Regions from separate parts of the Lactobacillus sp. UMNPBX12 genome, predicted to be linked through region 1. Evidence: predicted binding sites of a transcription regulator. Region 1 holds the regulator's gene; each other region holds the start of a gene.

The links. Region 1 encodes HrcA, which represses chaperone genes, less so after heat shock. Its sites were predicted from a motif close to TTAGCACTCNNNNNNNNNGAGTGCTAA; they were not measured.
Region 2: the regulator HrcA is predicted to act here: its motif matches at 1,352-1,378, upstream of groES (co-chaperone GroES).
Region 3: the regulator HrcA is predicted to act here: its motif matches at 1,365-1,391, upstream of CP363_RS03975 (ATP-dependent Clp protease ATP-binding subunit).

Annotation. Positions count from the first base shown of each region.
Region 1 is NZ_PCYY01000011.1:31,112-33,389, reverse strand. It holds gene grpE (nucleotide exchange factor GrpE) at 1-443, opposite strand, end outside; gene hrcA (heat-inducible transcriptional repressor HrcA) at 456-1,505, opposite strand; gene ribF (riboflavin biosynthesis protein RibF) at 1,643-2,278, opposite strand, start outside.
Region 2 is NZ_PCYY01000013.1:33,030-35,307, forward strand. It holds gene groL (chaperonin GroEL) at 1-880, opposite strand, end outside; gene groES (co-chaperone GroES) at 934-1,218, opposite strand; gene CP363_RS06540 (hypothetical protein) at 1,400-1,915, opposite strand; gene CP363_RS06545 (NlpC/P60 family protein) at 1,961-2,278, opposite strand, start outside.
Region 3 is NZ_PCYY01000006.1:94,714-96,991, forward strand. It holds gene CP363_RS03975 (ATP-dependent Clp protease ATP-binding subunit) at 1-1,320, opposite strand, end outside; gene CP363_RS03980 (hypothetical protein) at 1,525-1,707, shown strand; gene CP363_RS03985 (phosphocarrier protein HPr) at 1,820-2,086, shown strand; gene ptsP (phosphoenolpyruvate--protein phosphotransferase) at 2,086-2,278, shown strand, end outside.

The sequences.
Region 1 (2,278 bases):
AATTTAACGCCATCAGCCTCAATCTCAACTACACCGTGATCTTTCATTGCCTTCACAAGTGCATCCAGGGTCATTTTCACGCCCTTCTTTAACTGCTTAGACACATCATCATCGGCCTCAACGCTTAGGGCTCTTTCCAAATTGTCCATTGCTGGCAAAATGTCCTTCGCTAAGCTTTGAGATTCGTACTTAATTAATTGAGCACGTTCTTTAGTGTAGCGATTTTGCATATTTTGAATTTCTGCTTCACTACGCAAATACTTATCTTCAAGATCCTTGTTCTTATCTTTTAAATCAGCTAATTCTTTAGCTAATTTTTGATCTTGTTTATTTTTTTCTTGCTTCTTTTCTTCACCTTTATCGGCTTCTTTTTTAGCCTTAGGCTCAGAAGTCTTTTCTTTTTGCTCTAGATTTTTTTCACTTGGAAATTCTTCTTTACTCACGGCTAACCTCCTTTATTGAAACTTGCCGTAATAATCAAGCAACTTTTTAGCTAGTTCATTTCTAAAATATTCAAGCAACCCAATCATTTGTGAATATGGCATATTCGTTGGTCCAAGTAAAGCAATAGTTCCTTTACCATGGGAGCCAACGCTGTACTCAGCTGTCAGCAAACTATAATTTTTTAATAAATCATTGGGTAATTCAGATCCCAACTTTACCTTTACTGGATAATTTCCAGACTTTGGATCCACCTTTGCATCCATTAAATTAGTGAACAGATTATTATGATCAATCAACTCGTACAAAGAACGAATGTCATTTACATCATGTTCAGAAGTATTATTGAGCAAATTAATCTGTCCATCCACATACATCTGCTCACTAGCTGCATCTTTTACGACATCTTCAACTAAACTAAGCAATTCAGTCACATGTTCGCCGCCTAATTCGTTTTTAGCTAATTCACTTAGCAACGAAACGTTGATTTCATTTAGGCTCTTTCCGACTAACTGATCATTAATCATGCGGACAGCCTTTTCAATTTCTTCGCCGTGAATATTATGTGGCAAAGCATATACCTGATTTTGAATGTTACCATCACTTGTAACCAAAATTGCCATAATCTGTCGTTGAGACAGCGGTACAATTCTAAATCCTGTGACTCTAACATCATGACTCTCAGGTCCTTCCGCAAATGCGGTATAGTTAGTTAAATCTGACAGAATTCGTGCAGCTTCTTGTACAATTTCATTTACTTGATGAAAAGGTCGATCTAATTGACTTCCTATTGTATTATAAACAGACTCTGGTAATTGCAACGGCTCAACTAAATTATCAAGATAATAACGATAGCCCTCGCTTGAAGGAATTCGACCACTTGAAGAGTGAGTTTTTTCAATTAACCCCTGCTCTTCCAACACGGCCATTTCATTTCTAATCGTTGCACTTGAAACTTTAATTGGCAACTGCTTCATTACGGTCTTTGAACCTACTGGCTCATGACTTTGTGTAAAGTCTGTAATTATTGTTTTTAAAATAAGCTCTTGACGCTCGGTCAACATATTATATCGCCCTCACTTTTAGCACTCACATCTCTCAGGTGCTAACAGTTAATATGATACCAGAAATTAGCACTAAATCAAGTAGATTGCTAATTTTATTCAAAAAAATACGCACTTTTTTCAAAGTACGTAGCTTCTTAACCCTTTTGCTTAAAATAAGCCCTAATTTCTTGCTCATCTCGTTCAAGTTGCTCTTTCAGTTCAGGTAATCCGGCAAATTTTTTCTCACCTCTGGTATATTTATACCATTTGATCTTCATTGGCTTACCATAGATATCTTCATTAAAATCAAAAATATTAGATTCAATATATATCTTCTTGTCCTGATTAATGGTTACATTATAGCCAACGCTAGTCATGGAGTTATACCACTTACCATTTACTTTAGTCTTGGTAGCATAAACTCCAATTTTAGGAATCACCTTATGGTCTGCCCAAATCAAATTAGCTGTTGGATAGCCTAGCTTATGACCATTTCGTTTACCATGCCCAATGATACCACTCATTACATAATGGTGCCCCATTAATTCAGTGGCTAATTCCATCTGACCATCCTTAATTGCTTGACGAATTTCAGTTGAGCCAATTTTTCTACCGTTAAAAGTTTGCTTTGGCATCACTACAATATTAAAACGCCCTTTGGAAAATTGGGGTAAATTAGCCATATTTGCAATATTCTTAGGACCATAAGTGTAATCAAAGCCAGCAACAACGGTATCAGCATTTAATCTGACAATTACATTATCGACAAATTCTTGTGCAGAAATTTGACT
Region 2 (2,278 bases), on a different contig from region 1:
TCAAAGCAGCAATATCTTGTAACTGAGCCTTACGACGGTCACCAAAGCCAGGAGCCTTAACAGCTACAACGTTGAAGGTACCACGAATCTTGTTCAATACAAGTGTTGGAAGAGCTTCACCAGTAACGTCATCAGCAATGATCAATAATGACTTACCTTGTTGAACAATTTCTTGAAGAAGTGGCAAGATATCTTGAATGTTTGAGATCTTCTTGTCAGTGATCAAAATGTAAGGATTATCAAGATCTGCTTCCATCTTATCGTTGTCAGTTACCATGTATTGTGATAAGTAACCACGATCAAATTGCATACCTTCAACTACTGAAAGTTCAGTATTGATACCACGTGAATCTTCAATAGTGATAACGCCATCGTGACCAACCTTTTCCATAGCGTCAGCGATTAAGTTACCAACTTCCTTTGAAGATGATGAAACTGCAGCTACGTTAGCAATTTGGTCTCTTGATTCAACCTTGTGGCTAATCTTGTGCAATTCATTAACAGCAGCTTCAGTAGCTTTTTCAATACCACGACGAATGCCAACTGGGTTAGCACCAGCAGTTACGTTCTTCATACCTTCATTAGTAATTGCTTGAGTCAAAACAGTTGCGGTAGTAGTACCGTCACCAGCAATATCATTAGTCTTTTGAGCAGCTTCAGCAACAAGTTTAGCACCCATGTTTTCGTAGTGGTCCTTTAACTCGATGGATTTTGCAATGGTAACACCATCGTTAGTGATGTCAGGGTTGCCGTAACTTTGTTCCAAAACAACGTTTCTACCCTTAGGACCAATAGTAGTCTTAACAGTATCAGCTAACTTATTAACACCCTTTAAAAGAGAACGTCTTGCATTTTCTGAGAATTTAATATCTTTTGCCATAGATTATCTATGCTCCTTAATTTACTTAATTATCGTTGGAAATTTTAACTAAATTACTTAGCAATAGCTAAAATGTCTTTTTCGTGAAGGACTAAGTACTTTTCACCTTCGTATTCAACGTCAGTGCCTGAGTATTTATCGTAAAGAACTACGTCACCCTTCTTAACAGCCATTGGAATCTTTTCACCGTTTGATGCGTAAGCACCTTCACCAACAGCTACAACTTCGCCTTCAGTTGGCTTCTTCTTAGCATTTGATGCTAAAACGATGCCACCAACAGTTTCTTCTTCTTCTTTCTTAACTTTAACGATCACGCGATCACCAATTGGTTGTAACACGTTTAGTCCCCCTTATGTTTAATTTTCTTCATTATATTTTTTATTACTTTATTAATCATTAGCACTCTTATTTGCTAAGTGCTAACTTACAAATATGATAATAAACTGTTTTGTGAAAAAAAGCAAGAAAAAATTAGCACTTTTTTCAATTGAGTGCTAATTTTGATTTTTCTTAACTTTTTTAACTAATTACAGTAATCAAACCATCAATAATGCCGTAAGTTAATCCCATTACATAGTACTTCTTATAAGCATCCCAGAAATCATGGCATTCTTTCTTATCTTTACCATCAATAAAAAAATATTTACCACTTTTTCTGCTGCTAAAAGTCTTAACCAAAGCATAGAAAACAGCAACTAGCGCCATAATAATGAAGAGAATGATTGGGATGAAGTAGCCAATAATATTTTGTAAGTTATATGCTACACCTGCTGCAATTACCACTAATAGATAAATTACAGCAACTAGTGGATTGCAGATCAAACGTGGCATTTTTACTTTAACCGACAATAACAGCGATAAAAGTAGCGGCAAGCTTAAGATAATTATTAAAACTAACACGTAAATATTATTGATCTCTTTTAATTGAGACGCAAAAGTATGATCAAGCTTACCCCAGAAAATACTTAGAATACCTACTACCCAATAGACAGCCGTCATAATCCAGACATGTTTAAGCGTGCTGTTCTTTTTCATTCTTATTATCCTTTATTGATTAGCAAAATTATAGCATAGAGCATACTATTTAACGGGGCGAGCATAAGTGATTCGACCTTTGGCCAGCTTATCGCTCAGTGAGCTACCTAAACTAGAGCGGTGCACATCATCTACACCTAAGTTGCCGCCCTCTTCAATAATTTGCGTGTCCCAACCATCATATTTGCCATCAACAATTGCTGCATGTCCGTTTTGACCAACACCATTGCCAGTATTAACAATCACAATATCACCTGGGCGAATATTCTTGGCAGAAATTTTCTTCAAATAGCCATGCGTACTTTTAGCATCTCGTTCCATTGGCAGAGTAAAAAATGGAGCATTTCCTACACGATATCCTGC
Region 3 (2,278 bases), on a different contig from region 1:
GCCGATAACGTGAGCCTTTAAATCAGCAGCTAGATTTTGCAGTTGGTTTTCTTCTTGCTTTTGAATATCACCAACAGGAATGCCTGTTTTTTCTTCTACGATCTTGTCCATGATCTTATCAGTAATAACAGGGGACTTGTCAGGATCTACCTTTTGATCTTTAACCTTTTCATATTTTTCAATTTGATCACGGTAGTAGGCTGCTTTTTCGTAATCTTCGTTTTTTAAGGCTTCTTCCTTCAATTGCTCTGCGGCATTAATTCTTTCTTGCATTTTATCCTTATCAATATAAGGAATGGTTAAGTTCATTCTAGAACCTGCTTCATCAAGAAGGTCAATAGCCTTGTCTGGTAAAAATCTATCTTGAATATAACGTGCTGAAAGTTTTGCGGCAGCTTCAATGGCTTCATCAGTGTAGTGAACATGGTGATAGTCTTCGTAGCATTTTTGAATACCTTTTAAGATGCGAATTGTTTCGTCAATTGAAGGTTCTTTAACTTCAACTGGTTGAAAACGTCTAGCTAAAGCAGAGTCTTTTTCAATATCGCGGTATTCTTTGATGGTAGTAGCACCAACTAATTGCAATTCGCCACGAGCCAAAGCTGGCTTAATAATGTTACCGGCATCCATGCCACCTTCAGCATTACCGGCACCAACGATTTCGTGAATTTCATCAATAAAAAGAATGATATCGTCGTTTTGTTGTAATTCTTTAATTAATTGTTCCATTCTTTGTTCAAATTGACCACGAATACCGGTACCTTGAACAAGTGAAACAACATTTAATGAAATAATTCGTTTGTTCTGCAATTTTGCTGGTACTGATCCATCTACGATTTCTTGAGCTAAGCCTTCGACAACGGCAGTCTTACCAACACCTGCTTCACCGATTAAAACAGGGTTGTTCTTAGTTCTTCTATTTAAAATTTCGATAACCCGAGCAATTTCTTTATCACGACCGATTACTGGGTCAATTTTGCCTTTTTTAGCAAGGGCAGTTAAGTCTGTTCCGTATTGGTCAAGTAGGCTTCTGCCGTTTTGACCACCATTACCAGCGCCTCCCCCCATTTGCATTCTAGGATCGTTATTTCTCATTTCATTATTATTGTTTGCGGCATTGTTGTTATTTCCGTTTAATGCGTTGAATAAATCATCAAAGTCGCCAAAAAATTCATTATTATTCATTTTTCCTTGATTTCCTTGTTGATTTTTTAATTCTTGATAACAGTGTTGACATAAATCTATTTCGCGGCTTTGGCCATTAACCTTAGTGAAAAGGTGAATAGAAGCGGGCCGCTCATGACAATTTTGGCAAAGCAAAATATAGTACCGCCTTTCTTTTCAACTGTACCAAAATTATATTATTAGCACTCTTGGTAGTCAAGTGCTAAGACTCAAACACTTATTTTTTGTAAGAAATGCTTTTGTTACCGCAAACAAAATATTAATATTTTTGAAAATTGAATATAAATAGTAGAATTAATAGTGGAAAAATTATAAAATTTTAAAAGAGTGGTGATATTTTTGGATTATCAGAAAATTCTAGATCAATTAGTCTCAGGTGAGATAAAAGAGTATAAAGTTGAGCCAAAAGATGCGTTTGATCTTCAAAAGACTATTAGAAATTATGGAAAAAGACAATATATTACCGGTAGGGCAGAAAGAGGCGGCGCGATTGTGTATACCGCTACGAATACCGATGAATAAATAATGTAAACTGTTACATTGCAGTTGTCTAATCTGTAAAAACATGATAATCTAATACTCGAATGGGTATTTATTACCAGTTTAATTTTTCAATTTAAAGGAGATATTTATAATGGAAAAACGCGATTTTCATATCATTGCAGAAACAGGTATTCATGCACGTCCAGCTACTCTTTTAGTACAAGCTGCTTCAAAGTTTGGCTCAGATGTTAACTTGGAATACAACGGTAAGTCAGTAAACTTGAAGTCAATCATGGGTGTTATGTCACTTGGTGTTGGTCAAAATGCTGATGTTACTATCACTGCTGAAGGTGATGACGAAAAGGACGCATTGGACGCAATTGCCGACACTATGAAAAAAGAAGGTTTAGCTGAATAATGACCAAGACTTTAAAAGGAATTGCTGCAAGTGATGGTATCGCTATTGCTCCAGCATATCTTCTTGTGGAGCCTGATCTTTCATTCTCTAAATCTTCAATTGCTGATGTTGAAGCTGAAGTAGCTCGTTACAACGATGCAATTAAGACTTCAACTGCTGAAGTTGAAAAGATTCATGATATTGCTAAAGAAA